DNA from 4 places in the Paraburkholderia jirisanensis genome. Region 1 is predicted to be linked to each of the others. Evidence: riboswitches for the same ligand, from Rfam matches in the RefSeq annotation. Region 1 holds a riboswitch; each other region holds the start of a gene.
What was found. Region 1 has a riboswitch for cobalamin ahead of ACYVNQ_RS12985 (precorrin-3B synthase). Riboswitches for the same ligand answer to the same signal wherever they lie in the genome.
Positions count from the first base shown of each region.

Region 2: another riboswitch for cobalamin. It lies ahead of ACYVNQ_RS34385 (TonB-dependent receptor plug domain-containing protein); the one in region 1 lies ahead of ACYVNQ_RS12985 (precorrin-3B synthase).
Region 3: another riboswitch for cobalamin. It lies ahead of ACYVNQ_RS30225 (TonB-dependent receptor); the one in region 1 lies ahead of ACYVNQ_RS12985 (precorrin-3B synthase).
Region 4: another riboswitch for cobalamin. It lies ahead of ACYVNQ_RS15545 (CbtB domain-containing protein); the one in region 1 lies ahead of ACYVNQ_RS12985 (precorrin-3B synthase).

Region 1 is NZ_BAAGSQ010000025.1:236,893-244,604, forward strand. It holds gene ACYVNQ_RS12985 (precorrin-3B synthase) at 1-1,507, opposite strand, end outside; cobalamin riboswitch at 1,570-1,746, opposite strand; gene ACYVNQ_RS12990 (ankyrin repeat domain-containing protein) at 1,855-2,463, opposite strand; gene ACYVNQ_RS12995 (catalase) at 2,556-4,007, opposite strand; gene ACYVNQ_RS13000 (hypothetical protein) at 4,439-5,161, shown strand; gene cbiE (precorrin-6y C5,15-methyltransferase (decarboxylating) subunit CbiE) at 5,302-6,507, shown strand; gene ACYVNQ_RS13010 (cobalt-precorrin-5B (C(1))-methyltransferase) at 6,512-7,606, shown strand; gene ACYVNQ_RS13015 (cobalt-precorrin-6A reductase) at 7,603-7,712, shown strand, end outside.
Region 2 is NZ_BAAGSQ010000033.1:543,586-551,297, forward strand. It holds gene ACYVNQ_RS34385 (TonB-dependent receptor plug domain-containing protein) at 1-1,641, opposite strand, end outside; cobalamin riboswitch at 1,712-1,958, opposite strand; gene ACYVNQ_RS34390 (ATPase) at 2,181-2,543, shown strand; gene ACYVNQ_RS34395 (cell division protein ZapA) at 2,540-2,854, shown strand; RNA gene ssrS (6S RNA) at 2,921-3,102, shown strand; gene ACYVNQ_RS34405 (EVE domain-containing protein) at 3,157-3,624, shown strand; gene ACYVNQ_RS34410 (SIMPL domain-containing protein) at 3,851-4,579, shown strand; gene lgt (prolipoprotein diacylglyceryl transferase) at 4,772-5,677, opposite strand; gene ACYVNQ_RS34420 (LysR substrate-binding domain-containing protein) at 5,792-6,916, opposite strand; gene ilvD (dihydroxy-acid dehydratase) at 7,272-7,712, shown strand, end outside.
Region 3 is NZ_BAAGSQ010000030.1:72,486-80,197, forward strand. It holds gene cynS (cyanase) at 1-450, opposite strand, end outside; gene ACYVNQ_RS30215 (carbonic anhydrase) at 483-1,142, opposite strand; gene maiA (maleylacetoacetate isomerase) at 1,429-2,100, shown strand; cobalamin riboswitch at 2,147-2,298, shown strand; gene ACYVNQ_RS30225 (TonB-dependent receptor) at 2,608-4,827, shown strand; gene ACYVNQ_RS30230 (ABC transporter ATP-binding protein) at 4,851-5,663, shown strand; gene ACYVNQ_RS30235 (ABC transporter substrate-binding protein) at 5,660-6,655, shown strand; gene ACYVNQ_RS30240 (FecCD family ABC transporter permease) at 6,661-7,695, shown strand.
Region 4 is NZ_BAAGSQ010000025.1:869,259-876,970, forward strand. It holds gene ACYVNQ_RS15525 (NAD(P)/FAD-dependent oxidoreductase) at 1-280, shown strand, start outside; gene ACYVNQ_RS15530 (AEC family transporter) at 359-1,303, opposite strand; gene ACYVNQ_RS15535 (LysR family transcriptional regulator) at 1,402-2,328, shown strand; gene ACYVNQ_RS15540 (CbtA family protein) at 2,403-3,164, opposite strand; gene ACYVNQ_RS15545 (CbtB domain-containing protein) at 3,178-3,405, opposite strand; cobalamin riboswitch at 3,445-3,601, opposite strand; gene ACYVNQ_RS15550 (histidine phosphatase family protein) at 3,642-4,283, shown strand; gene ACYVNQ_RS15555 (hypothetical protein) at 4,429-4,647, shown strand; gene ACYVNQ_RS15560 (dienelactone hydrolase family protein) at 4,763-6,070, opposite strand; gene nirB (nitrite reductase large subunit NirB) at 6,519-7,712, shown strand, end outside.

The DNA of each region.
Region 1 (7,712 bases):
CGAAGCTGCGTGTGGCTTGGGGTAAGGGCGCGCCGGTGCGCGGGTCGGCGAGCGGCTCGGTGCGCTGATAAAGGTCGTAGCGACCTGGCGCGACGGCCAGTAGCGTGAATGGCACCGGGTGCGCGGCAGCGCATGAGCGCACGCACCCGCTCAGATGCACTTCGGCCGCGGCGGGCAGGCTGCGCGCGAGCTGCGCGGCATCGGCTTTGGTGTCGGCGAGGCCCTTCGCGCAGCCCGACGAGCCCGCGCAGGCGATCAGCCGCGCGAACGGCTGCGCGCGCTCGCAGGCGAAGCCCAACGCAGCGAGGCGGGCGAGTGCTGACTGCGCGTGGTTCTCGGGTACGTCGGGCAATAGCACGCTTTGCCACGGCGTGATGCGCAGCGTGCCGTTGCCCGCTTCGCGAGCCAGTGTGGCGAGTTCGCGCAGTGTCGCGGCATCGAGGCGTCCGAGCGGCGGCTGGCCGCCGACTTGCGACAGCGCGCGTGAGGCGCCCGATGCGTGCGTGAATGGGCGCCCAGGCAGGTGGCCGGAAGGGTGCTCAGATAACCGCCCAGCTTCGCTCGCAGATTCGCGCTGCGGCTGCACGCCGAAACGCAATGCCGCATCTGCCGGTGTGCGTCGCCACGCAGCGATCTGCGGACCGCGCAGCAACGCAAAATCGAGGCGCGCTGCGGCGCGTTCGAGTAGCGCTTCTGCAGGATGCTGCGCGAGCAGATCGCGCATGCGCGTCATCTCGGGGGTGGCCAGCTCGATGAACGTGTCGAGTAGTGCGCGCACCAGCGCAGGCACCTGCGCCGGCCGCACTGCCGCGAGCGCGGTTTGCTGATGCGGCGCAACCGGGATGGTGCCGGCGAGGCCGAATGCCAGGCGCGGCCCGTCTTCGCACGGCAGCGCGGCGAGCCAGATATCGTGCGGGTGACCGAGCATCGTCAGGCGTTCGCCGCCATCGAGCTGCAATGCAAATTTGGGCGACAGCGCGGCAAAACGTGCTTCGCTGCGCAGCAGCGTGAGGATGTCTTCGGCGAGCGGCTGCGTGTCGATCAGTGCTGCAGGATCACGGCCTGCGGCTGGGCTCAGCATCAGGTTGCGCACGTCGTCTGCGGCCGGGTTCGCCGGCTGCGCGAGCGCGGTGTCTGCTGCGCTTGCGACCCCAGCGACCCCAGCGACCCCAGCAGGCCCAAGCCCGGCCGCCAGCAACCGCGCGATCAGCGCCTGTTGTTCACCCGCGCGCACGCCGCGAATCTGCAGGTTCGCGCGATTGGTCGCTTCGATCACTCCCGACGCATGGGCAAGCGCTGCGTCGGCAATCGCGTCTGCCGCGTCCGCGCTCAATGCGCCGCCGGGCAGCCTGATCCGGCACAGCCCGCCGTCGCGCGCCGCGACGATGCGCACCAGCCCCGGACACGCCGACGCACGTGGCGTGGCGGCGCTAACGGGCGCATCGACAGCAGGAAAGGCGTGGTTCAAATCGGTTACCGGGTAAGCGTCGCGCGACGGCCCGGGCATTTCGCCGCGCATACGGCGGCGAAAAAGCTCGGCATCGGTACACCCCGCCCGATGTTTGGCTGGCACGAACAGTGTTGCCGGCAGGTCTCCTGGCTCGCAGGTCGTGATCCACACCGCCTTCCCGGTTAGACCAGTGGCGCGGTTCAGGTGTGGACTCGCTGCATACAGTTGCGGGGGCAGCCACGGTGATGCGTGTTCCCTCTTCGGCCCCGAAGGGCGCCGGCGACGCTTATTATGCCTTTTTTCGCTACGCCCAACGACCGTGAGCGGCCCGCAAGGCCGCCGCGCGCGGCGTTGCGCCGCGCGGGTGCCTACGGGGGTGCCTACGGGGGTACCTACGGGGGTACCTAATGAGTCGCGCCGATTTTCACCAGCGCATCGAACGCGCTCTGGTTGCCCTGTGCGCGGGCGGTATCGAGTGCGGTGCTGCCGCGCGCATCGGTGTGATCCGGGTTCGCGCCGCGCGCCACCAGATCGGACAACAGATCGAGCCGCCCAAACAGCGCGGCGAACGATAGCGCGGTTTCGCCCGCGTTGTTGGTCTGGTCGATCGGGCACGAGGCCTTCATCAGGGTGCGGGCGATCTCGCTCTCGCCCTTGAACAGCGCACCCATCAGCGCGGTGTTGCCGTGCCTGTCCGCTACGCACGGATTGGCGCCGGCCTTCAGCAGAAACGCAAGCGCATCGGGATGATTGTCATAGGCGCTCAGGACGAGTGCGGTATAGCCTTGCGGCGTGGTTGCATCGAGTGGATAGCCGGCTTGCGTCAGCGCTTGCAGGATATCGACGCGGCCAAGGCGCGCGGCGTCGAACCAGTCTTCGTCGTATTGACGCAGTTGCTGCGCGGGGATGGCCGAAGGCGGTGTATGGAGTTCGCGGGTCGATGCGCATCCGGCACAAAGCGCGGTGCACAGCGACACGAGCGCAGCAAGCTGCGTGGCAGGCAATCGCATCATGGGCTCGAATTCAGGGGAGGGAGAACCTGCATGCTCTCGCGTGCCGACACCCGCGCACGGCACGCGAGTTGGCACGCGAGCTACACGGCCGCCTAGTTTTCCTGCAGCTTCGCTGCCAGGTCCGCCACCCGCGATACATCCGCGTGCGTCGCACTGGCCAGACGCTTGCCGTAGTCGGCATCGGCCTTGTAGAAGTACGACAGCATCGCGTACTTGTTCCTGTCGTTGGTGACATGGTTCAGGTCCGCCGACAGTGCGGTAATCAGATCGCTCTTGTCCTGCTTCGACAGCGCGCGATAGTACTCGCCGGCCTCGCGGAAGTTCAGCGTCTTGTGGATCGCCGCCTGCTGCGTGGTGCCGGACAGCGGCGTCTGCACGTACTTGTACTTCGGATCCTGCGGAATTTCAGCGAGCGTCGACGGTTCGTAGTTCACTTCGCCGGTGCGCTTGCCGGCGTTCAGCTCGCCGTCCTGATTCACGTTGGTGACCGGTACGATCGGCCGGTTGATCGGCAGATCGTTGAAGTTTGCGCCGAGGCGATACATCTGCGTATCGGCGTACGCGAACATGCGGCCCTGCAGCATGCGGTCTTCCGAAGGCTCGATACCCGGCACCATGCGCGACGGCGCGAATGCGGATTCCTCGGTGGACTGGAAGTAGTTGTCCGGCACCTGGTTCAGCACCATCGTGCCCACCTTGCGCTCCGGCACGGTGCTCCAGACTTTGGTATCGTCGAGCGCATCGTAGTCGAACTGGTTCAGATCTTCCGGCTTCAGCACCTGAACGTACAGATCCCATTTCGGGTAATCGCCTTTACGGATTGCGCCGTAAAGGTCGTTGGTCATCATGTTCCAGTCATTGCCAATCGATGCGGCAATGTTTTGCGGGCGAATTCCGTGAATGCCCTGCTCGCTTTTCCAATGGAATTTCACGTAATGCACTTCGCCTTTTTCATTGACGAATTTAAAGGCATGAACTGCAAAACCATCCATATGGCGATATGAATCCGGCATGCCTTCGTCCGAATACAGACGGGTCAGCATGTGGGTCGCTTCCGGCGAGTTCGCGAAGAAGTCGAACGCGAGATTCGCGTCCTGCACGCCAGTCACTGCGCTCGGCTTGTTGGCGTGCACGAAGTCCGGGAACTTGATTGCGTCGCGAATGAAGAAGATCGGCAGGTTGATGCCGACCATGTCCCAGTTGCCTTGCGTCGTATAGAACTTGATCGCGAAGCCACGCGGGTCGCGCGCCTGTTCCGGCGAACCGCGGTAGCCCATCACCGTCGAGAAGCGCACGAACACCTTGGTGCTGGTGCCCGGCGTGAAAACCTTGGCTACCGTCAGGTCGGAAATGTCGGCGTCCGGTGTGAAGGTGCCGAACGCACCGGTGCCGCGCGCATGCACCACGCGCTCCGGAATGCGTTCGCGGTCGAAGCGCTGCAGCTTCTCGACCAGCTGCGAATCCTGCAGCAACGTCGGTCCGGCCGGACCGGCGGTTTGCGAATTTTCATTGTCTCCCACAGGCGAGCCGTTGTCTCGCGTCATGTTCTGCGCATAGGCGCCCGATGCAAATGCCAATGCAATGGCAATCTGAACACACCTGAATGCGGATTTCCTTTTGAGCATGCTGCTTTTCCTTAGGGGCGGGGCGTTCAATATAAACGCGATCGAAATGCGCTCACCAATTGATATTAGGCATGGTCGGAATAGCGGAACTTAATTGCAAGGCAAATGAACGAGATTTTTCGTTTCGCTGCACATCACGTCGGATGGGCGGATCCAGCACGCATCGATCAGGTTGCTGCACGTCGCGGTGCATGTGGTGCCCCGATAGCACCCACCGCTGCGGCGGATCGACACAATGGCGCCATGCTCTTCACACAAGGAGGTGACCCGAAGCGCTACCGGTTCAGTTCTTCAGCATTGAGTGTCCGTAATTCATCCACTTTACGAATCACGTCTTGAAGGAGTCGAACATGCAGACAACGTCACAGAATCCGATTGTCAACACCAACTACTTTTTCTCCGGCAGCCAGCTGACCGAAAACCAGCAGGGTGCGACGGGCGTCGGCTCTGCCGGGCAGGAGGGCGACGATAACCTCGAAGGCCGCATTCCCGGCAAAACGGAGGGCATGTGGCGCAAAGTGGTTTCCGCGCAACTGGGCGAGATCGGCGGCAAGCTCGATAGCCTGGCAACGGGGCAGACGGGGATCAATAACCGCCTCGACAGCGTGGCGAGCCATCTGGAAGTCCTCGACGGACAGGTCGGCAACCTGAACTCGCAGCTGACCGCGCAGGCGCGCCGGTTGAACGGTATCGACAATGCGGTTCGCTCGAGCAATGTCAAACTCGACAAGCTGTCGGCAAACGACGATGCAATGGCGGCCGCCCTTGGCCAGCTGGGCGGCCAGCTTGGCGGCGTCGATGCGCGGCTCGGCAAGGTCGACGACTCGCTAAAGGTGCTCGCCGCTGCGCAGGGCGCAGCCAATCTCCAGCTCGCCGGGCTTAACGGCAAGGTCGACGCAGGGTTCTCGGCTTTGGCGAAAGCGGTGCAAAGCCAATGCACCACGCCGATTCCGCATTCGTCCAACCGCGCGCAGCAAACGCAGCAGGCAGCGGACCAGGATCAATCGTCGCAACGCGACCTTGACGAGGTGCGCATGCGCCACGTCAGGTTCGATAACAGGCCCGCAATGTAAGCCACGCGGTATCATGCGTGACTACACACCACGCGCCGTTGCTCGAGCAACGCGACGGCGCGCGGCCGAAGCGGGAAGCGCCCCGCATCGGCCGGGCATCAATCTGACAGCGCAATACGCGATACATCGAGGACCGCAGCATGCCGGCATGGCTAACCGTAGTAGGAATAGGCGATGACGGTTTTGCCGGTTTGGGGCGCGCGGCGCGCCGCGCGCTACTCGATGCGGCGGTAATTTACGGCGGTGAGCGTCATTTCGCGATGTTGCCGGCGCGCCTTGCCGCGCGCCGCGAACGCTGGCCCAGTCCGTTCGATATGACCGCGCTGCTCGCGCACCGCGACACGCCGGTCTGCGTGCTGGCAAGCGGCGACCCGATGCTGTTCGGGGTTGGCGCGACGCTTGCGCGCCATGTCGGCGCACAGCAGATGCGCGTGCTGCCGGCGGCTTCGTCGTTATCACTCGCGGCGGCGCGACTCGGCTGGCCGCTGCAGGAGGTGGCGTGCGTATCGATAGTCGGACGGCCGCTGGCCCTGCTCAATCTTCATCTGCATGATGGCGCCCGCGTGCTTGTATTGAGCAGCGATGGCGCAACGCCTGCACACCTGGCCACGCATTTGACCGAACGCGGTTTCGGTTCGACCCGCATGACCGTGTTCGAACATCTGGGCGGCCCACTCGAGCGCCGCATCGACGGTTGCGCCAACGCGTGGCACGCATCGCAGGGCGCGGCCTTGAACCTGATCGCGCTGTGCTGCCATGCCGACGGCGACGCGACGCCGCGCCTCGCGCTAACGCCCGGCTTGCCCGACGAAGCCTTTCATCACGATGGACAATTGACCAAACGCGACGTGCGCGCGTTGACGCTCGCCCGGCTCGCACCGGTTCCCGGCGAATCGCTGTGGGACGTCGGCGCGGGTTGCGGTTCGATCGGCATCGAATGGATGCGCGCGCATCCGTCGTGCCGCGCGCTGGCCATCGAAGCGCATCCGGAGCGGCAGCGTTTCATCGAGCGCAATCGCGACGCGCTCGGCGTGCCGGCATTGCAACTGGTGGCGGGCCGCGCACCCGACGCGCTGGCCGGGCTGCCGTCGCCCGATGCGATCTTCATCGGCGGCGGCGTCAGCGGGCCCGGCGTGTTGCCGGCGTGCTGGAGCGCGCTGAAGAACGGTGGGCGCCTCGTCGCGAATGCAGTGACGCTGCAAGGCGAGGCGGCGCTGGTTGCCTGGCGCGAGCAGCACGGCGGCAGCTTGACGCGCATCGCGCTGAGCGCAGCAGAGCCGCTCGGCGGCTTCGACACATGGCGCTCCGCGCTGCCGGTCACACTGTACGAAACCCGCAAGCCGTGACGTGATGCGCGACGAAACCCCCGAACAACCGGCGCCGCTGCGCAGCGGCTATACGACCGGCAGCTGCGCGACCGCCACTTCGCTGGCGGCGGCGCGGCTGCTGCTCGGCGGCGGGGCGAGCGAGGTGGCCGACATCGTGCTGCCCAAAGGCCAGCACGTGCCGATGCGGCTGACGTTCTGTCGCCTGACCGACGACGGCGACGGCGCTGAAGCCGGCACGATCAAGGACGCCGGCGACGACCCGGACGTCACGCACGGCGCGGTGGTGTTCGCGCGCGTGAAGCTGCGCGCGCAACCAGGCGTCGGGTTCTTCGCCGGGCCGGGTGTGGGCACCGTCACGCGTGCCGGGCTGACGCTGCCGGTCGGCGAACCGGCGATCAACCCCGTGCCGCGCCAGATGATGACCCAGCATTTGACGCAGCTCGCCGAAGAGTTCGCATATGGCGGCGGCTTCGACGTGACGATCGGCGTCGAGGGCGGCGAGGCGCTCGCGCTGAAGACGATGAACCCGCGGCTGGGCATCGTCGGCGGCCTGTCGATTCTCGGCACCACCGGCATCGTGCGGCCGTTTTCGTGCTCGGCGTATATCGCGTCGATCCACCAGGGCATCGACGTCGCGCGCGCGAACGGCTATCTGCATATCGCAGCCTGTACCGGCAACGCCAGCGAAGACGCGATGCGCAAACACTACGGCATGCCCGATATCGCGCTGATCGAAATGGGCGATTTCGCCGGCGCCGTGCTCAAGCATCTGAAGCGCGCGCCGGTCGAGCGGCTCAGCATGTGCGGCGGTTTCGGCAAGCTCAGCAAGCTGGCGGCCGGCCATCTCGATCTGCATAGCAGCCATTCGAGCATCGATTTGCCGCAGCTTGCGACATGGGCCGGCGAGCACGGCGCGGATGCCGTGCTGCAGACGGCCATGCGCGCGGCCAATACCAGCCAGCAGGCGCTTGCGTTGGCACATGCAGCCGGCGTGCCGCTCGGTAACCTCGTGTGTGCGCATGCACTGCAGGTTGCGCGCGGCATCGTGCCGGCCACGGTTCGCGTCGAGATGTTCGCGATCGACCGGCAGGGCAGTATCGTCGGAGCCGCGCAATGACGCGCATTCTGTTGTTAGGCGGTACCGGCGACGCGTTGCAGATTGCGCGCGGCCTCGACATGTCGCATGTCTACAGTCTGGCTGGCCTCGGCAGCGTGCCGCAGCG
Region 2 (7,712 bases), on a different contig from region 1:
CAGCGCCGCGCGCACGTCGGTGTTGCCGACCCGCCCCGCCCACGAGCCCTCGATGCCCTGCACCTTCGCGCGCCCGACGTTCTGCGCGACGAACACGCCCGGCACCGTCTGCACATAGTCGATCAGATTCGAATAACGCGTTTCGAACGCGGTAAGCCGCAACACACCGAGTGCATCCGACGCATACTGCAGCGCGGCTTCGAGCGAATGGCTCCGTTCAGGTTGAATCGCAGGATTGCCGCTGAACGGAAAGAACAGATCGTTGAAGCCCGGCGCGCGAAACGCATCGGACCAGCTTGCAGTCGCCTTCCAGTGTTCGCTGAAGTTATAGCCGTAGCCGAGATAGTAACTGTTTGCCCCGCCGAAATCGGAGTACTGGTCGCGCCGCAGGTTGGCCTGCCACTGGCTGGCGCCAAGCCGTCCGCTGTAGCCGGCGAACAGCGAGTTCACGTGGCGCCCGGGCGCCGTGTACTGGTTCGAGTCGAGGCTCTGGTCCAGATGTTCGTAGCCAAGCTGCAGCTTCTGTTCGGGGGCGAGCGCGAAATCGTTTTGCCACGTGTACTGGCGGTTGTCGGTGTCGTAGCGGTACTGGTATGCGCCGTTCAACGCCGTGTCGTTGCGGTCGCTGCTGCGCGCGGCGACGAAACGGCTCGTCCACCAGTCGGTCAGCTTGCCGTTCGCGAACGCCGACACCGCCTGCACGCGGCTGTGAAGATTGTTGAGATCGCCAGGTAGCCCGAATGGATCGTCGAAGCTGTCGTTGCCGTTCGACTGGAAAAAGCGCACGCCCGCGTCCCAGCGCTCGCTGAACCTGTGCCGCAGCGACGCCGATACGCTCTGGTTCAGATAGCCGTTAGCGTTCGGGTTGACCGGCGCCAGCGCCGGGTCGATCGACGAGAAGCCGTCGTCCTTCGCGCGCGCCAGCTCGATGCTGAAGGTGGTGCGGCCGTCGCGATCGAGCGCTCCGTCGACACCCGCCGCCTGGCGCTGGGCGTGATAGCTGCCGAGCTCGGTCTCGAAGTGAAAGCGCGGCGGATGGTTGCCGCCATCCTTTGTGAACACCTGCACGACCCCGCCGATCGCGCCCGAACCGTATAGCGCGGACACGTTGCCGTTCACCACTTCGACGTGATCGATCTGGTCGAGCGGGATCTGTTCGAGCTGCGCGCTGCCCTGGCTCACCGAGTCGATCCGTACGCCGTCGACCAACACCAGCGATTGCGCCGGCGAAGCGCCGCGCAGGAACAGGCTCGCGGTCGAGCCCGGGCCGCCGTTGCGCACGATCTGCGCGCCCGGCGCGAGCGCCAGCAGGCCGGACAGATCGCGGGCGGTCGTGTCGGCGATGTCCTGTGCGTCGAAGCGCACGGTCTGCGGCAACGCATCGGCAAGCGGCTGCGCATCGCGCCGGGCGGTGACGACGAGCGGCGCAAGCGTGGCGACAGATGGGCCGGCAGGCTCTGCGCCGCTGAGCGTCGCGCTCTCAACGTTGCCGTTATGTGTGCTGCGATCTTGCGTGCCGTTTTGCGATGTGTGCAGTGTGTTGTCGGGATCGGCTTGCACGACGTGAACAGCTTGCACGGGCACGCCAAACGGCAGGCTCGCGCACGCACATAGCGCCGCGCGGGCGGTGGGTATGAGCATCGGAAAACGTTCCTGTGGACAGGGCGCGCGGCCTGTCCCTCGCAAGCCGATGCATGACAGGGCGCGTCATCGCGCACCCTCCTCTCTGGCCGGTATCCGGGCTGGCGACATCTCGGCCCGCCTTCCCGCGCAAGCTGCGCAGTGGCATGTGGCGCGTTCGTCGAACGCGCGCGGGGCCGACCTGCATCACGATGCGGTCGCTTACCGTTGCGAGGACAGCGCAGGTTGGCTCGTCCTGGCGGACTGCGCTCCCTGCTTCCCGTTTAACTGCGTGCGATACGAAAATCGCCCGCGGGCACCAAAGTGCGGCAAGTGTAGGAGCGCGCGCCGGGAGCGTCAAGAAAGCAGCAATATCGAAATGGGCCTGCGTGATCGGGCGCCGCGAATCTGCAAAAAACACGTATACGTCATGCGTTTTGCGCGGCATGCACGTGCCGCGTCGTGCAAAATATGCGTTGTTGTTACGTCTCGAAACGAGACAAATGCCCGAACGTCCGGTATTCCGCGCTAAAATGCAGCGTCTTTAGAGGACGCAGCTCATGCTCACCGAACTCGAAACCTTATCCAAAAATATCGGCCGGTTGATTGAAATCAACCAACGCCATCAAGAAGCACGTAGCGCGCTCGAAGAGCAGCTTGCGCACGCACGTACCGAATGCGAGGCCACTCGCGCGGAACTCGAGCAAACTCGCGAAGAGCGCAATGCGTTGCAAGCGGAGCGCGATACGTTGTCGGCGAAAATCGACGACGCACAGGTGCGCCTGAACGCCATCCTCGAAAAACTGCCGCGCGCACGTTCGCATGCCGAGCCCGACAGCCAGCTCGACCTGCTCGCGCCCGACGCGCACGAACCGCACGACAGCGCGCATAGCGACGTGACCCGTCACGGAGAAAACGCATGACCACGAAGCAGATCGAAGTGTCGATTATCGGTCAGTCCTATCGCCTCGCCTGCTCGCCGGAAACCGAAGGCGCGCTGCTCGAAGCGGTGGCTCGCGTCGATGCCGAAATGACGAAGATCCGCACGAGCAGCAGCGTGCGCGGCGTCGATCGCATCGCGGTGATGGCGGCCCTGTCGCTGGCATCGGAACTGCTTCAGCTACAAAGCAGCGTGCGTCACGGAGAATCTTTTCCTGCCGAGGAAATCCGGCGTACAATGGCGCAAATGAATGAGCAGCTCGGTGCAGTGATCGGGCAATACAGTGCTCAGTAAGCATCTTTGAACTGCAAGGTGCAGCAAGATTTCAGCAGTAGCGTTTTACGAGTTTGTTAAGGTTTAGCTTCCCTGCCTGGTTCGCCAAGGTCATATATTCCTTGAACCAATGCCATGTGCACGGTTGCGGAAATTTGTAGCACGGGTGTGCGCGTCACTCTGTCTGATGTACCCGAAGTGCTGCTAACTGCGACCAATTCTGAACCTCCGGTTCAGGATGCCGGCCTAGCGGCTAAGGCGGGGACCTATCTCAACGGCATCGGACATTCGTCCGGTGCCGTTTTTCTTTGTCCATTCGAATCATGCGCTATTGGCTAATGAAGTCCGAACCGGACGAGGCAAGCATCGACGACCTCGCGAATGCATCGCAGCGCACGTTGCCATGGACGGGCGTGCGCAACTATCAGGCACGCAACTTCATGCGCGACATCATGAAGATCGGCGACGGCGTGCTGTTCTATCACTCGAGCTGCCCGGAGCCCGGCATCGCCGGTCTGGCCGAGGTGTCGTCGACGCCCTACCCCGACCCGACACAGTTCGATCCGAAGAGCCCGTACTACGACGCGAAGTCGTCGCAGGAAACGCCGCGCTGGACCTTGGTCGACGTGGTGTTCAAGAAGAAGCTTCAGCTGATTCCGCTCGCCGCATTGCGCGAGCATCCCGAACTCGCGGACATGCGCGTGCTCGCGAAGGGCAACCGGCTGTCGATCACGCCAGTGACCGATACCGAATGGGCGTTCATTACGAAGCAGCTGGCCAGGAAAGCGTGATGCGCATTGCGTGAGCCTGCATGCTGCGCGCGACCCTTGCTTTCGTCCGATGGCGTTTCGGCATTGGCGCACGTCAGCGCTTCGGGAACCAGAACGTATTGTCGTGCGACTAAGGGGTCGCAAGGGAGTTGCAAGCTCGCGAGTCTGACTGCATCGCGTCACGTCAAGTCACGTCGCCCGATCTGCTGCCGCGCGCCGCTCTCTCGCCTAACCAAGGAGTCGACCTATGACGAGAAAAATTACGCTTGCGCTGGCCTTCGCCGGCACCTGTGCCGTTCCTCTGCTGATGGCGCTTGCGCCGGTCGCCGCGCGCGCACAGACCGTCGTGCCGTATCAGCCTGCCGGCGTGCTGTCGCTGAATGCCCAGGCAAGCAGCGAAGTACCGCAGGACGTCGTAAACATCACGCTGTTTTATGAGCAGCAAGCGCAAGACCCGTCGTCGCTGACCAAAACGCTCAACGAACGCGCGGACGCCGCGCTGCGCAAGGCCAAAGGTGTCAGCGGCATCACCGCGCGCACCGGCTCGTTCTCGATCTATCCGTCCACCGACCGCGACGGCCGCATCTCCGCCTGGCGCGGCCGCACCGAAGTGATCATCGAATCGCGCGACTTCGCGAGCGCATCGAAGCTCGCGGGCGACCTCGCTACGACGATGCAGATCGGCAACGTGCAGTTCTCGCTGTCGCCGGAAACGCAGCGTGCCGCCGAACAAAAGTTGACCGGTGACGCGATTGCGTCGTTCCGTCAGCAGGCGGCGGCTTCGGCACAGGCGTTCGGCTATAGCGGATACTCGATCCGCGAAGTGAACATCGGCCAGGGCGGCGTGATGCCACGCCCGATGATGATGATGAGCGCGCGCGCGCTGGGCGCCGACGCAAAAGCCGCGCCGCCGCCGCTCGAAGGCGGTACGTCGACGGTGACGGTCAATGTGTCCGGGTCGGTGCAGATGAAATGATGCGGTGAGCCTCGCGACAGTGCAATGCCGCTGCGCCGCGCGGCGTACTGCGTGACATTGCATGGAAGCGAAAACGCCACGGCATGCCGTGGCGTTTTTCTTTCTGATGCGTTGTGTGGCGAGGCTCGCGCAAGCACCAAGCCCGCAAACGATCGAGCGCTCTTCAGTAGCGCCCAGGCCTCACCATCACCCTCACCCCGCGTTCGCTGTCTGCTGCGCCTGCCGCCCGCCGCGGCGATACGCCCACACGAGCATCGCGATGCCGGCGAGAATCATCGGCAGCGACAGCCATTGGCCCATCGAAAAGCCGAACGCCAGCAAGCCGAGAAAATCGTCCGGTTCGCGCGCGAACTCCACCGTGAAGCGTGCCAGCCCGTAGCCGATCAGGAACACCGCCGACACCGCGCCAACCGGCCGCGGCTTGCGCGAGAACAGGATCATCACGAAGAACAGCGCGACGCCTTCGAGCGCGATTTCATAGAGCTCGGACGGATGGCGCGGCAGCAGGTGATATTGCGCGAACACCTCGTTCAGATGCCATTGCGCGGCCTGGGCCGGATGCGCGGCGAGCCACGCGGCGTCGTCGTTGGCGGCGCCCGGGAACAGCATGGCCCACGGCGCGGACGGATCGGTCACGCGGCCCCACAGTTCGCCGTTGATGAAGTTGCCAAGACGCCCTGCCGCGAGGCCGGTGGGCACCATCGGCGCGATGAAGTCGGTGACCTGCATCCACGTGCGCTTGCGCTGCCACGCGAACAGCATCATCGAAAACAGCACGCCGAGAAAGCCGCCGTGGAACGACATGCCGCCTTCCCACACCTTGAAGATGTCGAGCGGATGCGCGAAATAGAAACTCGCCTTGTAGAACAGCACGTAGCCGAGACGGCCGCCGAGGATGGTGCCGAGCACGCCGTAGAACAGCATGTCGTCGATGTCGCGCGCGGTCCAGCCTTGCGCCGCGACGTGCGGCAAACGCAGCCGCAACCGGCCGACGACGATCGCCGCGACGAATGCGACGAGATACATCAAACCGTACCAGCGCACGGCGAGCGGACCCAGATGGATCGCGACGGGGTCGAAATTCGGGTGAATGAGCATCGTGTTGTTGTCGGAGTGCTATGAGATTCAGATTCTGACGGTGGGTCGAAGGCTTCGGATGTTGTTGGAACGGTGGCAAGCGCGGGCGTTCAATCGGTGCGCGTGGGCTGCTCGTCAGGTTGCGGCGTCATCTGCATGTGCTGCCGCAGTTGTTGTCGCGCCTGTTGCAGCATCGGCCGCGGAATCTGCCGCCACCCTGGCCGCATGCTCGCGCGCAATCTCGATGAACCCGGCAAGCACCGGGCTCACCGCCCGCGTACGCCACACCAGCCCCGTCTCGACCGCCGGCACCGCATCGCGCAACGGCCGGTACACGACACCGGTGCGCCGCAGGTTACGCAGCGATTGCGGCACCAGTGCGACGCCGATGCCTGCCGACACGAGGCTGACGATCGTCTGCATCTGGATCGCCTGCTGGCCGATGCGCGGCGTGAGGCCGGCCGCGCCGTAGCAATCCATAATGATGTCATAAAAGCCCGGCGCCAGACGCCGAGGGAAGATCACGAGCGGCGCGTCGGCCGCGTCGCGCAGGCTGATCGGAGCATCATGCCCTTCGTCTCCTTCGCGCGATTCGGCGATGGAGTCCGCTTGCGCCGCGGATTGCGCGACCGCGGGCTGCAAACCTGCGTTGCGCTGCTGGCCTGGTGCAGCGGAGTGTCCGTCCCGCCCTTCGTCCCGCGCCTCCAGAAGCGCCGCCATCTGCGCGGACATCGCAATCACGAGCGGCTCGCGCACGATCGGCAGCCACGACAGCTGCGCCGCGTAGCGCGACGGCAGCGGCCCGATCACGAGGCCTGCGTCGATGCGGCCGGCCACCAGTTCCTCGAGCTGCACGTCGCTGGTTGCCTCCGCGAGCTGCAGCCGCACGTGCGGATGGCGCACGCCGAAATCGCGCAGCAGCGGCGGCAGCAAGCCGTAATCGGCGGTCGAGACGAACGACAGCGACAGCCCGCCCGCCTCGCCGCGCGCGAGGCTTTGCGCGAGCGGCCGCAGCGCCTCGGCGCTGGCCAGCAGGCGCCGCACTTCCGGCAGCAGCTCGAAGCCGACCGGCGTCAATTCAACCGAGCGTTTGGTGCGCGCGAACAGCTCGACGCCGAGCGTTTCCTCGAGCGCGCGGATTGCCTGCGACAGCGGCGGCTGCGTCATGGCCAGACGCGCGGCCGCCCGCCCGAAGTGCCTTTCTTCGGCGACGGCGATGAAGTAGCGCAACGCGCGCAGATCGGGCGTGAGCGGAATCATGAGTAATACATTTTACGACCTAATAGGCGTCGAATAATATATTGGACATTCGTTTCGAGAAACCTCATTGTTGCGCGACGGGTCGGCCTAAACTTGCCGGAACAGGCGTAAACGACCTCGGCGAAGCGGCCAAAGAGGTTGCTAGACGCGGCCGCAGCCAGCACGAAGCGCGGCGCGAGGCGGCCCGAACCACGGGCGTCGAAACACGAAGCCCGGACAAATCGGTGCGAAGCGATGCCCCACCCAGGCACGCGTCGCCCGAAACCGCCCCGCCGCAGCGGCCCCCACGCCGCCACATCCTGCCGCACCGCCGCCCGCGGCGCGCAGACCAAAAACAGACTGGATGGAGTCCCCCATGCCATACAACCGTCGCTCGCAACACATCACACAAGGCGTCGCACGTTCGCCGAACCGCTCGATGTATTACGCCATCGGCTATAAGAAAGACGACTTCGACAAGCCGATGATCGGCGTCGCCAACGGCCACTCCACCATCACGCCGTGCAACGCCGGCCTGCAGCGCCTGTCCGACGCGGCGGTCGCCGCGATCAAGGCCGCCGATGCGAATCCGCAGATCTTCGGCACGCCGACCATCTCGGACGGCATGTCGATGGGCACCGAAGGCATGAAGTACTCGCTGGTGTCGCGCGAAGTGATCGCCGATTGCATCGAGACCTGCGTGCAGGGCCAGTGGATGGACGGCGTGGTGGTCGTCGGCGGCTGCGACAAGAACATGCCGGGCGGCATGATCGGCCTCGCGCGGATCAACGTGCCGGGCATTTACGTCTACGGCGGA
Region 3 (7,712 bases), on a different contig from region 1:
GTACTTGCTGTTGAGCGTGATGATCGCGCGCTTGCCGCCCTCGGGATCGTCGACAACGTCGAAGTCCAGCTTGAAGTTGATGGCGCTAAGAATGCCATCGCCGAGTTTCTCGTGAACCAGCGCCTTGAGCGTGGACGCATAGACCTGCACCATTTCGTAGAAGCGGTACATGGTCGGATCGGTCGGCACGCCGCCGGGAATGCTGCCGCGTACCGGAATGGCCTGCAGCAGGCGTAGCGCGTCTTCGCCCAGCTCCAGCCTGTCGACCACCACTTTCGCTGCATCATGCGGCAACGGATGCTGACCGAGCAACGCGGCCGTTACGAAGGCAATGCTCAGGCCGGTGCCTTCGTTGATCTGTTCAAAGCTCAGGTTCTTGCGAAGCTTTGCGTCCATGATCGTGTCGGTCAGCGTTTGGCGGGACAGCGGGCTATGCAGGGATTGCGTCATGATGAAACTCCTTGGCTGGGAAAGGGCTGGTATCAGCTTTCGAGGCTGATCCGGGCGGGTACTGCACAAACATGCGGGTTGTCCGCGAGAGAGACGAAGCGGTTGGTCGTGCCATCGAGTGCGTCGATCGAGCCGCTTTCGATGTCGTAGACCCAGCCGTGCAGCGCGAGATGCCCCTGGGCAAGCGCGAGCCGTACGGAAGGGTGAGTTCTGAGGTTGGCGAGCTGGGCGATCACGTTCTCGTGAACCAGCGAGTCGACGCGTTCGCGATCGTCCTTGTAATGACGGGCTTCGTTGACGACCTTTGCGGAATCCGCGTAACGCAGCCAGTTGCGCACGGCCGGCATGTGGTCCATGCATGCGCAGGTGGCGATGGCGGTCATCGCGCCGCAATTGGAGTGGCCGCAGATCACCACGTCGGTCACGCCCAGCGCCGCGACTGCATATTCGACGGTGGCGCTCACGCCGCCCGGTTCCGGTCCATACGGCGGCACGATGTTGCCCGCGTTGCGAATCACAAACATGTCGCCCGGCTCGCGCTGCGTGACGAGTTCCGGAACCAGCCGGCTATCGGAACACGAGATGAACAACGTGCCTGGGTGCTGGCTGGTGGCGAGCTGCTGGAACAGCTCGCTGTGTTGCGGCAGCACCTCGCGGCGAAACTTGATAAAGCCTTCGATGATGTCTTGCATGACCCGCTCCTTTTGCGTTTCGTTCGGAGAACCGTTGAACGAAGAATGCAACAGCCGAACCATAGCGTCCAAGACCGGTTTGTTATCGTTTTTATAGGCTGCACCAATAGTAAAGCGGCAAACAACGTTGTCCGGTTTTTGCTGAACGGACGCGTGCAGCCTGATATCGGCAAATATGATGGCCGCCTAAAAATTTGCATAGCACTACCTTGCACAGTTCAAACGCATGAAAGCCGGCAATACGCTATTGTCTCGAGCCTCCTGTCTTTAGTAACGAGATGACCTCATGTCGAAAAATACGGATTTCGAACTCTATGCGTTCTGGCGTACCGCATCGACGCATCGCGTGCGCGTCGCACTGAATTTCAAGGGATTGGCCGCGCGGGAGCGCTTCGTCAATCTGGAGAAGGGCGAGCACAGAAGTGCAGCATTCCTCGCGATCAATCCGCTTGGAGCCATTCCGGCGTTAATCGAGGAAGGGCATGCGCCGCTTACGCAATCGCTTGCGATTTTGGAGTTTCTCGAAGAGAAGGTCCCTCAGCCGCCGCTGCTTCCGGCTGATTCTTATGAACGGGCGCGCGTTCGATCGATCGCCGCCGTGTTGGCCACCGATACCAACCCGCTGTTGACGGCTCGCACCAGGCAGTATCTGACGACGTCGGGCGGCTTCGATGAAGCGGCGTGGCGAGCCTGGCAGGTTCACTGGTTGACGTTCAATCTGAAGGGACTCGAGACGCGTCTTGCGACGGAACCCGAAACGGGCAAGTTTTGCCATGGCGATACGCCGACCATCGCGGACATATGCCTTGTCAGCATCTGGACGATTACGCAGGCCTTCGATATCAGGATCGAAGGGATTCCAACCATCGAACGGATCGTGAAAAATTGCGCGGCGCTCGATGAATTTGCGCGTGCGCGGCCGATGCTTCAGGAAGGCGCGCCGGGTCGAGCCGGCTAAGCGCATCAACACGCCTCACCGAGTCATTTCGATGGACTCAGGTGCGTCGCCATAGCCGATTGTTGGCGCGCATGTACAATCGCAGGCACAAAGCCCGGAAGCTGGTGAAAATCCAGCGCGGTCGCGCCACTGTGACCGGTCTCGTCGTTGCGACGTCGATACCGGAAGTCAGACCTGGGCCTTTGTTTCCTGCTGGTTCCCAGCTTGTTTCTTCTGATGCTGCTTTTGGGGCGCGAAACCCCTGGAGATCTCGACATGGCTCGATCCGCCAACCCGTCGCACATGCCTGCGTTGCCTCGCGAGTGTGCGATCCATTCTCCCCGTTACGCCGCATCTCGACCGACTGCCTAGCGCAGAACGTACGGCGTTATCGATGTGACGCCTCTCGAGCGGTAACCGAAAACGTGCATGTTCCTGCCAGTCGAATCGACGCAGGTGGCTTCGCACGTCCGGCGCCGATGACACGCGCTTTCGCGCGAGACACAAGACGACAGGATGTAACGGGGAATGAAAACCTTAACGACGCGTTCACTCGCGAGACGCGCGGCACGACGGAATCATCTATGCGGCAGTGCGTTTGCCTGTGCATGGTTGCTTCACGCTTTACCGGCATTGGCGGACGCACCGTCAGCGCCTGATTCGCAGAGCGGCGGTTCCGCTGCGACGTCGCCCGATGCCACACTGCCTGCCGTGCACATTCAGGCCACCACGCGCAATACGGCGAACGCGCCCGATCTGACTGCACCTGTAAGCACCGGCAGCCGGCTCGGTCTGTCGAGTCTCGATACGCCGGCTAGCGTCGAAACGATCACCAGCGGCCAGATCGAAGAGCGGGGCGACCGCAGCGTGACGCAAGCCGTGACCCGCGCGACGGGCTTTGCTACCGACGCTGCACCGGGCAACGGCGGCACCTCCGTTTCGGTGCGCGGTTTTAGCGGACCTGAATCGGTCACGACCTTGTACGACGGCGTGCGGATGTTTCCGGGCGCGGGCACGGTGACGTTCCCTTTCGACACCTGGTCGGTGGATCGTATCGAAGTGCTGCGCGGCCCGGCTTCGGTGTTGTATGGGGAGGGCGGGATTGGCGGTGTGATCAACGTCGTGCCGAAAGCGCCGCAACGCGACTATGCGACGACCATCCAGCTTGGCGCCGGCTCTTATGGCGAGAAACGCGTGGCGCTCGACACGACGGGCGCGCTGGGGCCGATGCTTTCCTATCGCTTCTACGTGAGCGACGACCGTTCGAACGGCTGGCTGCCGCGCGGCGACACACACACGACGGCGCTTGGCGGTGCGCTGCGCCTCGACGTCAATCCGACGCTGTCGTTCACGCTCGACTATGACTACGGGCGGCAAAAACCCGCGCGCTATTTCGGCGTGCCGGTCGAGGACGGGCAGTTGAACCCCGCGCTTCGCTTCCAGAACTATAACGTCGGCGATTCGGATATCTCGTACTACGACCAGTGGACGCGACTGAACACCACGTGGCGCGCAACGCCCGGCATCACGGTGCGCAACCAGCTTTACTATTTGCTGACCAACCGTCATTGGCACGACAGCGAAAGTTACTCGCTGCTGCCCGACGGCAACGTGCTGCGCAGCGACTACATCGAGATCCTGCATCACGAGAAGCAGATCGGCGATACGCTTGACACGACTGTCGAAGGTAATCTGTGGGGCCACAAAAGCCGCCTCGTAGTGGGCGCGGACTTCAACGAAATCTCGTTCCTCGATACCAGCAATTCACCGTTCGACGGATCGTCGACTGTCCCGGCGTTCAACTTCGATCCGGGCGTGTTCATGAGCCCTGACGCGACGGTACCGGCGTTTCGCACCACCACCCATCAGGCGTCGGTATTCGCCGAAGACCGGCTTGAGCTGACCGGGCGGCTCGCGTGGGTAAGCGGCTTGCGCTACGACCACATCGATTTCCATCGCGATACGTTCGCTACCGCGAACAGCGCGGCATCGTCGTTCGACAAGACCTTCGCGCATACCGGCTGGCGTACTGGCCTTGTGTTTTCGCTTACGCCCGATACGTCCGTCTATGCGCAGTACACGACGGGTACCGACGGCGTCGGTTCGCTGATCACGCTGTCCCAATCGAGCAGCGCATTTACGCTGTCGACCGGCACGCAATGGGAAGCCGGCATCAAACAGCAATTGCTGGGTGGCCGCGCGTCGTGGACGCTCGCGTTCTATCAGATCGTCAAGCGCGACCTGGTCACCACCGACCCGCTGAATCCCGATCTTGGCGAGCAGATCGGCAAACAGTCGTCGCGCGGCGTCGAGTGGTCCGGGGCGCTGCAACTCGGCGGCGGATGGTCGGTCGAAGCGAACGCCGCGCTGCTGCGCGCGCGTTATGACGACTTCAACGAAAGCGACAATGGGCAAAGCGTGTCGCGTGCGGGCAATGTGCCGTTCAACATTCCGGAGCAGACCGCTAATGTATGGCTCGACTGGGCCTTTGCACCCGGCTGGAAAGCAGGCGTCGGTGTGCAATACGTCGGGCGGCGCTTCGGCGACAACGCGAATACGGTACCCATTCCGTCCTATACGCTGGTCGATGCATCCGCGTCGTGGCAAGCGACGCGCCACCTGAATATCGCGCTGTATCTGCGCAACCTGACCAATCGCGTCTATGTGGTCACGACGCAGAACGACGGCGGCGAATGGTTGCTCGGCGCGCCGCGTTCGGGATGGGTGACGGCGACGGTCAATTTCTGAACGCTACGACGCGGGGAGGGCTGATGACATCTTTGCAGATCGAGCGTTTGAGCTGGTCGCCGCCCGATGCGAAGCAGCGTGGCGGCGACCCTGACGAGGGCCTGCTGCGGCGCATCGTGCTGCAGGTACGGCCGGGCGAATTCGTTGGCTTGATCGGCCCGAACGGTAGTGGCAAGACGAGCCTGCTGCGTTGTGCGTTTCGCTACGCCAGGCCGCAACGCGGCACCGTGTCGTTCGATGGTGAAGATGTATGGACGCATTCGGCCCGCTGGGCTGCACGACGGATCGCCGTCTTGCTGCAGGATGCGCCGGAAGATTTCGGCCTGAGCGTCGCGCAGGTCGTGGCGATGGGACGTACGCCGCACAAAGGCCTGCTCGAAGGCGATACAGCCGATGATGCGGCGCACGTCGATCGCGCGCTGCGCGATGTGGAACTGGCCGGCTTGCGGAATAGACCGTTCGCGTCGCTGTCCGGCGGCGAAAGGCAGCGTGTGTTGCTGGCGCGCGCGCTCGCGCAACAGCCGCGCGTGCTGATGCTCGACGAGCCCACCAATCATCTCGATCCGCGTCATCAGATCGAATTGCTCACGCTGGTCAAGCGCCAGCGGATCACGACAATCGCGACCATTCACGATCTGAATCTGGCGGCTGCATTTTGCGACCGGATCTATGTGATTGCGCAGGGCGAGATTGTCGCTTTTGGCACACCCGGTGATGTGCTGACCGAGGACATGCTGAGTACCGTCTATGGCGTCAAGGCGCTGGTCGACGGCCATCCGGTGACGGGGCGTCCCCGCATCACGTTGATTGCCGGGGAAGCACAAGGCTTGAAATGATTGCTCGATTCGCCCGTATCCTGATCGCTGTCGCATTCACGGGGTGCGCCGGTGCGGCTCATGCGGGCCACTATCCCGTGACGGTACGCAGTTGCAATCGCGAAGTGACGTTTTCGCAGGCTCCGTCGCGCGCGGTCAGCAACGACGTGAACCTCACTGAAATGATGCTGCGCCTGGGGCTGCGTTCCCGTATGGCGGGCTATACGGGCATCGATGGCTGGAAAACCGCACAGCCATCGCTGCATAAGGAACTGGCTGGATTGCCGGAACTGGCACTGCGCTATCCGTCGCTGGAAACGCTGGTCGCGTCCGGTACCGATCTGTATGTCGCGGGTTGGAACTACGGCATGCGGGTTGGTGGCCCGATCACGCCGGCAAGCCTCGCGAGCTTCGGCATTGCCGCTTACGAGCTGACCGAGTCGTGCGCGCATGTAATGCCGCGGCCGGCTGCTTCGCTAGACGACGTCTACAACGATTTGCGCAATCTGGGTGCGATCTTCGATGTCGACGCACGCGCGCAAGCCCTGGTCTCGGCAATGCAGACGCGCATCGACACAGTCTCACGCGCGCTCGGGCCGAATGTCGAGCGCACACGCGTGTTCGTCTACGACAGCGGCGAAGACAGACCTTTTACCGCTGGCGCGCTTGCCATGCCCACCGCACTGATTCGCGCGGCGGGCGGCACGAACGTGATGGACGACGTCCAGCAAAGCTGGACGCAAGTCAGCTGGGAAAGCGTCATTGCACGCAATCCGCAAGCGATCGTCATCGTCGATTATGGTGCGGTGACGGCGGAACAGAAAATCCGCTTTCTGCTCGGCAATCCAGCACTGGCCAACGTGGAAGCGGTGCGCTTACGCCGCTTTATCGTGGTGCCCTACGATGCGGCGACGCCCGGTGTGCGCAACGCGGATGCGATCGGGACCATCGCGCGCGGGTTGCATCCGGCCGCATTCGCGCCGAATGAAAATGTACGGGCTCAAGGCCGATGATGAAGATGATGCAATCCACGTCAGTCGCAATCGGGTATCGCAGCTCGTGTGTTCCGATCGTCAGCCTTGGTGTGTTGCTGCTTGCATCGATTGTGATCGCAACCGGGTTGGGGCCTGTCTACATCCGCCCCGCCGTGACTGCGCATACGGTCTTTATGCATCTGTTCGGCAACGCTGCGGCGGTGGCCGACTCACAAGAGAACATCGTGTGGCTGATCCGTCTGCCGCGCGCATTGCTCGGTGCGCTGGTCGGCGCGGCATTGGCGGTGACCGGCACCGTGCTTCAGGCCGCAACCGGCAATCGGCTCGCCGACCCCCATCTGCTTGGTGTCAGTTCAGGCGCAAGTGTTGGCGCGGTTGCCGCGACGCTGTGGATAGGCGCCGCATTAGGGCCTTTTACGTTACCGCTGCTGGCATTTGCCGGTGCGCTTGTCGCGACGTGTCTCGTGATCGCGCTGGGTGCGCGCGGCGGGCGGCTCGATTCGCAACGCCTGTTGCTGTCCGGTATCGCGGTATCGTTCGTGATGATGGCCTGCGCGAATCTGATGCTTTATCTCGGGGATCAACGTGCGGCGGCGTCAGTGCTGTTCTGGATGCTCGGCGGTCTCGGTCTTGCACGCTGGGACGTGCTCGCGGTGCCGGCCGCTTGCGCGGCGGGTGCGCTGCTGTTGCTGACCGGGCGGCGACGTGAACTGAATGCGTTGATGAGCGGCGATATCGCCGCGGCAACGCTTGGCGTCAATGTCGCGCGCACGCGCGTCGAGGTGTTTGCGGTGAGTTCGCTGCTTACCGCCGTGATGGTCGCGGTGAGTGGTGCGATCGGCTTCGTCGGGCTGGTTGCGCCGCATGTGTGCCGGCGTCTGGTCGGCGCGGACCATCGGCGCTTGCTGCCCGCTTCGGCGCTGTTCGGCGCGGTGCTGCTGGTCTGGGCGGACGTCGTCGCGCGCATGCTGGTCGCACCGGATGAATTGCCGGTCGGCGTCGTTACCGCGCTTCTGGGCGGTGCGTTTTTTGTAGTGTTGGTCGCAAGGAGCCGCTAACGCGAGCCGCGGTTCAT
Region 4 (7,712 bases), 630 kb from region 1:
CGGCATCCAGCTCGCGCGCGTCGAACCGCTTGCGCGCGCAACCTTCGGCATCGGCGAGCGCGTCGATGCGCAACCGTGGCTCGGCATGCGGCCGTGCACACCCGATATGCGGCCTGTGATCGGCCCTGCGCCGCGCCATCGCGGCTTATGGTTTGCGTTCGGCCACAACCATCACGGACTGACACTCGGGCCGGTCACCGGCCGGCTACTGGCGGAACTGATGACCGGCGCCGAGCCGTTCACCGATGCGCGCCCGTATCGGGCAGAACGATTCGGCTAGCGAGTGTCGCTACCCACGACGTGCGTCGGCGCCCCCGCAGCGGGCGCACCACGTCATCAGCCGCATTTGCCGGCGCGCCTACACGCCATGCCGCTGCATGAACATCAGCAACACCGACAGCGTAACGAGCGACGCGATCGTCGAAAACAGAATGGTTTGCGACGTCACATGCGCTTCGCGCTCATAGAACTCGGCGAGCATGTAAGGACCGGTACCGGTGGGCAACGCCGCGAGCAGCACAGCCATGTCGACCTCGAGCGTAGGCAGCGCAAACACATGCGCCGCCATCCACCACGCCAGCGCCGGCTGCGCCACCAGCTTGACCACAGTGAACACCACCGAGGTCGCACGCCCGTTGCCGGCCGGCCGCTTCTCCGCGAGAAAGAGACCGAGGCTCACCAGCGCGCACGGGCTCGCCGCGCCGCCGAGCAGCTTCAGGAAAGTCTCCACGCTCTGCGGCAACGCCGTGTGCGCACTCGCGACCAGCGCGCCCAGAATCGGCGACACGATCAGCGGATTCTTCGCCAGCGCCTTCAGCACTTTCAGCCCGAGCTTGTGCGGCGCGCGCTCGCTTTGCAGGCCGATTTCGATCAGCACGATCGCCACCGCAAACAGCACGCACGCGACGATGATCGTCGCGATGGTGGTCGGCGTCAGGCTGGCCTTGCCGTACGCGAGCATGCCGAGCGGAAAGCCGATGTAGCCGGTGTTCGGGTACGACGCGGCAATCGCATCGATACTCGCATCGGCCAGATGACGGCCGCGCAGCATCCGCCCGATCAGCACCAGCACGAAGATGCCCGCGCACGCGAGCGAGAAGGTCGCGACGAAGCCCGGCTGGTCCAGTTGCTGCCACGTGGAGTGCGCCATCGTATCGAACAGCAACGCAGGCAGCGCGAGCCAGACGACGAAGCGGTTCAGTTCGGAAGCGGCGCTCGGACCGAGCAGATTGCGCCGGCGGCTGAAGAAGCCGGCCAGAATCAGTGCAAAAACGGGCAGCAGGATTTCAAGCGTGGACAGCATCGCGGCGAGTGGGTCTGGTGAAGTGCACCTCAGGGTAAACGTTAGCAGCGATACAATCCAATGCTGATTGAAGCCGCCAACAATACTTTTTTTGCATCATGATCGACGTCAAACCGCTCCGCTATTTCGTCGCGCTTGCCGAAACACGCCATTTCGGCCGTGCCGCAGCGCGTCTGCATCTGTCGCAGCCGCCGCTGTCGCGCCAACTGGCCGCGCTCGAGGCGTCGCTGGGCGTCAGGCTGATCGAGCGCACACCACGCAGCGTCACGCTGACCGCTGCCGGCGAGCGTTTCTACACCGATGCCAAGGCGATCCTCGCCGCGCTCGACCAGGCCGGCCACCATGCGCGCGCCGCGTCGTTCGGCGAGCGCGGCGAACTGACGATCGGTTTTACGATGTGCGCCGCGTATAGCGTGCTGCCCACCTTCGCGCGCGCTTACAGCACGGCTTTTCCGGACGTCACGCTGAACCTGCGCGAAATCGTGTCGAACGATCTTGGCCCACAGGTGCAGAACGCCCAGGTCGATGCGGCGATCATGCTGGCCGATGCGCCGCCACGCGGCCTGACCGAGCGCACCGTGCTGGTCGAGCCGTTGTGCGTGGCGCTGCCGCGTACGCATGCGCTCGCACGGCAGCGCAAGCTGCACGCCGCGCAACTGGCGCAGGAACCGTTCGTGATCGCCAGCAAGGAAGTCGGTCCGGGCCTGCACGAAACCATCGCCGGCCATTGCCGTGAGGCCGGGTTCGAGCCGGACGTGCGCTTCGAAGTGCGCTTGCAGCAGACCGTGCTAAGCCTCGTCGACGAGGGTGCGGGCGTGGCGCTGGTGCCGGCATCGATGCGCCGCGCGCAGTTGGCGGGCGTGGTATTCAAGCCGCTCGCGGATGCGCCGACGGTTTCGCAGGTGCTGGTGTGGTCGCACGCAAATCGCAATCCGTGTCTTGCGCGCTTTCTGCAGATGGTGGGCGAGCTGCCGCTCGCACCGCTTGATGGCAGCCGGCGCGCGCATGTCGCACCGGCTGCGTAGAGGAAATGGGTTCGCGGATCAGGTCGTTGCTTCGCAGATCGGATCCGCGGGACTTGCCCGCTGCTACGCGCGCTTCAACCCGCGAGGCGCCCCGGCGCCCGTGCGCCGCGCTGCACGCGTTGCATCCGTTCGACGAGCGCGCCGAACAGCAACCCAAGCACGCCCCACAGCAGCGTCTGCATGCCGAGCGCCGCGACCCGGAATTTCCACAGCACGACGGCCGGGAACGCGGCCGGCACTTCGTTGATGTCCGGCAGGCCAATCTGCACGGCCGCGATGATCGCAACGAACAGCACGCCCGCCGCAATCGAGCCGTTCCACGCACCGAGGCGCGCCGCCGCATGGCGCCGCACCTTCATTGAAAACACCAGCGCAGTCAGCGAAATCGCGATCATCAGAAAGTACAGGCCGGTGCGATAGCCGATCGTTTCAGGGTCGCCGACCGACGGCGGATTCGGCGGATACTTGAGCGCCGGCACGATTGCGATTGCGACGAATGCGCCTAGCGCGAGCAAGGCCGACAGCGCACGCGCGCTGACACGGCCGGCCCGGCCGTGAAGGTACGCAAAAGTCAGCGCGAACAAGCCGCCGATCGCCGCGCCGTACGCGAGAACGCCGGTCAGCAACCCCAGCCCCGCCTGGGTCGGACGGCTCACCAGTTCTTCTTCATGTTCGTGCGCGTGGCCTTCAGCGGCCTCTTTCGCCGCGTCCGCTTTCTCTTCGAACGAGATCGCCTGATCGACTTGCGGCTCGCCCACCACGCGGGCAAACGCGAACGTGATGAGCCCCGCGGCGATGCCTGCCAGCATGCCGCGCACCAGCAATTTACCTACCATGTTCCGCTCCGGTTCAGTGGCAGGGGAAGCCGAGCAGGTGACGGCCGTCGTGCACGAACTCATGCACGTACATGCCCGGGATCAGCGAGGTGGCGCCCTCTTCGGCACCGACGAAATACAGCACCAGCAGCAACAGCAAGCCGCCGAACACGACCCATGGCAGCAGCTCGCGCAGCGGAATCGGCGTGGGCGCGGCGGCGGGCTCGAGAGCGTCGAGCGGCTTGAGTACGGTGTCGGTCATGACGGAGATCTCCTTGGGGATGCGCGCCCCGCTAGCGATAAAGGGAAAGGTGACGAAGCTGGGTCTGACTTACGGGCCACACCAGGACCATACCGGGTGGCCGATTACAGTGGCGCGACCGCGCCGGACTTGCACCGGCTTCCGCGCTTCGGATTGCGCTTATTCTACGCGTTAAACTGTGCCGCGCCAGAAGGGGCGTGGCTCATGCGCACTGCGCGTTTCAACGGAAAGGAAAAATGCAGACACGTCTGTTGCTGGTGAGCCATGCGCCGACCGCGGCGCAGCGCAGCGGCAGGTTTGCCGGCCCCGACGAAGGGCTCGACGCGCGCGGCCACGCTGCCGCTGCCGCGTATGCGCAGGCCGCAGACCTCGCGCGCGGCAGCAGCGCGGCGCTGACGAGCCCTGCGGCCTGCGCGCGTGAGACAGCAGCCGCCCTCGGGCTCGCTGCCACCGTTTGCGATGCGCTTGCAGAGACCGACTACGGTGCCTGGCGCGGCCGACGGCTCGCTGAACTCGCCGCTGAAGCATCGCAGGCACCGCATGCCTGTCACGTGCTCGAAGCATGGCTGCGCGATCCTGCCGCCGCGCCGCCAGGCGGGGAATCTTTCGATGCGGTGTTGGCACGCGTCGGCGCATGGCTCGACGGTTTTGCCGCGCCCGATGAGGCACAAGGTCGCGCATCCGATCGCACCGTGATCGCTATCACCCATGCGGCCGTGATGCGCGCGGCGATCGTTCATACGTTGCACGCTACGTCCGCCGCCTTCGCGCACATCGAGATTGCGCCGCTTACGGTGGTCGAATTGCGCCGGTCCGCGCGCGGCTGGGCATGGTGGCCGGCACAGGCGACTGCACTGGCGACTGCGCCTCGGCAATGAGTCATGCGCGCTAAACGGCGGCTTCACGTGGTCCCTGTCGCACCACGCCCCGTGCACGTCGAACTATTTTGTCCGCTTGCCGCGGCTTTTTTTGACGTGCGATAACACCACGGTTCCGACGTTCACGTTTTCCCGAGGCAATCCGATGGCTACGCTCGAAGCGTTTCGCTCCGTGCTCGACGACACACGCACGCCCGAGATCATCCGCAACCACATCATCGATTCGCTGCAGTACGCGCTGCGCAATTACGGCCAGGTCTTCACGTCGAAGGAGATCGAGTGGCTCGCGACGTGGGACGACGCGCGCATTCCGCTCGCCGCATCGCGTGAGTTGAACAAGCGTACTGCCGAGAGCACTGGCTGAAACGACGCAGCGGCCGGCGCTAGCGCGCGGCCGCCGGGCGGCGGCTCATGTGGGCCGACTCAGGCGGGCCGACTCAGGCGAGCCAAATCACGCAGGCCGACTCATGCGAGCCAAATCACGCAGGCCGATCAAGCCCGCCGCCGCTCAACCCCGGCATCAGCGTACCGTTGCCATGCGTAAAGTCGAGCACGCGGCGCGCCGACTCGACGCCGGTCACCGGCAAGCCGGCTGGATCGAGCATGCCGATCTGCACCAGCACCGACGCCTGATCCCAATACGCGTGCACGCTGTCGATCCGCTCGCCGCGAAAGCGCACCACTGCCAGCATCGCCACTTCGAAGTAGCGGCCGGTCGGCGCGACGCCTGGCAGCATCCAGTGCATCTCGACGTCGTGCGTGCAGCACATCACGAACTCGTCGACCAGCCGGTCGACGCCCACCGTGCGCGACACCGGCAGCATATGCGCATCGGCCGGCATCGAATTGATGAAATGCTCGCTATAGAAGCGCTCCAGCGATTCGCGGCCGACGCCGCCGGTCATGGTCGGCACGTCGTTGAAGTATGGGTCGGACACCATCGTGTCCATCAGCGCATCGAAGTCGCGCGTCACGTACTTGTGATACGCGTGCCGCTTCCACACGCGCTCGATCGCGAACATCGGGCCCATGGTCTTTTTCAGCAACGCGAGCGAGCGCGAGTAGGCAAGACTCGCCGCGTTGTGGTCGTACCCAGGCCCCGGCACGTTAAAGCGCTCGCTGCTGCCGTACGTGTACACCACCACGCCCTGCTGATATTCGAACGCCGACGCAATCTGGTGCCGCGTCTTCGGCGGTTGCAGGTCGTCGCGGCGCCCCACATGCAGCGCCAGCGGGCAGCGCACCGCGCGCGCTTCGCGCAGGTAGGTTTCGAAGCCCGGGCCGCTATAGGCCACCGCGCAATCGACGTCGGTGCGCGCGGCCGCCAGAAACGCAAGCTTGCCGCCCAGGCCGTAACCGAGCACGCCAACCTTGCCGGCGTGCGCCGATTCGTTGCGCAGTGCCTCGAAGGTCGCGTTGATGTCGTCGATCGCGAGTTCGACGTCGAGGCGGCGGTCGTAGTCGCGCGCCGTGGCCGGGGCGATGCCGCGGCCGCCGGCACCATCGCGATCGCCGTACCCGCCGCGATCGCGGCCAGCATCAGGCGCATCAGGCGCATCAGGCGCATCAGGCGCATCCGCCGCGACAAGCCGCCAGTACAGATCCGGCACCACCACCAGGTATCCCTCTTCGGCATAGCGCCTCGCGAGCGCCTTCACATGCTCGTCGATGCCAAACACGTCGTGTAGCAATACGATGCCCGGCGCACCATGTTGCGCGGGTCTTGCAGCATAGCCGGTGAAGCTCTGGCCATGGCTCGCGGCAATTTCAATCCAGTCTGGTTCCATCTACTTGTGTAGCGCGCCCGTAGCGCATGATTTACGGCACATCCCTTTGCAGAACGTCCGATCGTCGCCATTCATTCCGCCGCGCCGAAAAAAATTGCGCCGCGCGCCGCCCGTGCACACCGCCGCGCTAAATCAGTGCAGCGGCCCGCGGCACGCACTGCTGCGGTGCAATACGAAGCCTCATTCGTATCCGCGCCGAGCCTTACGCAGCAAGGCTTTGCACGATTGCTGCCGGATGGCATGCAGGTTGCTTTAAACGAGGCGCTACCTGCAAGGGCGCAGGCAGCATCCGGCGCGAGCACTCCTACCGAAGGCAGGCGCCGCGCAGCACACAATGGCAGCGCCGCCGCACCACCGGGTGCGCGCTGACTCTGGTCGGGCAATGGCGTTCGACGTTCGTCGCATCGGGTCACCTACCCGGTTCGAGACACAACGGCACACGAACATCATGAGCAAACCCCGACTCGTCGTGATCGGCAACGGCATGGCCGGCATCCGGACCCTCGAAGAACTGCTGACGATCGCACCCGGCCACTACGACATCACCGTATTCGGCGCCGAGCCGCACCCGAACTACAACCGTATCCTGCTGTCGCCGGTGCTGGCCGGCGAACAGAACTTCAACGACATCGTGCTCAATCCGCTCGACTGGTACGAGCAGAACGACATCACACTGCATCTGGGCAAGACCGTCGAGCGCATCGACCGCGTGCGCCGCAAGGTGATCGCCGCCGACGGCACCGAAGCGCCCTACGACCGCCTGCTGATCGCCACCGGCTCGACGCCGTTCATCCTGCCGGTGCCGGGCAACAAGCTGAAAGGCGTGATCAGCTATCGCGACATCTACGACACCCAGGCGATGATCGACGCCGCCGCGGTGAAGCGTCATGCCGTGGTGATCGGCGGCGGCCTGCTCGGCCTCGAAGCAGCCAACGGCCTCAAGCTGCGCGGCATGGAAGTGAGCGTGGTGCACCTCGCCGACACGCTGCTCGAACGGCAACTCGACGCGACTGCGGGCAAGCTGCTGCAGCGTTCGCTGGAAGCGCGCGGCCTGACGTTCATGCTCAACAAGGCGACCTCGGAAATCATCGGCAACGACGCGGGCGAAGTCGCCGGCGTGCGCTTTGCCGATGGCGCAACGGTGGCCGCCGACCTCGTCGTGATGGCCGCCGGCATCCGCCCGAACACGGCGCTGGCCGAAGCCGCGGGCCTCTATTGCAACCGCGGCATCGTGGTCAGCGATGCATTGCAGACCTACGATCCGCGCGTCTACGCAGTGGGCGAATGCGTGAGCCACCGCGGCATCGCGTACGGCCTCGTCGCGCCGCTGTTCGAACAGGCCAAGGTGTGTGCGAACCACCTCGCGCTGATGGGCATCGGCAGCTACAAGGGCTCGGTGCTGTCGACCAAACTGAAAGTGACCGGCATCGACCTGTTCTCGGCGGGCGACTTCATGGGCGCCGAAGGCACCGAGGAAATCGTGCTGTCGGATCCGGCGGGCGGCGTCTACAAGAAGCTCGTGATCAAGGACGACCAATTGGTCGGCGCGTGCCTGTACGGCGACACCGCCGACGGCGCGTGGTACTTCAAGCTGCTGCGCGAAGGCCGCAAGCTCGGCGAACTGCGCGATCACATCATGTTC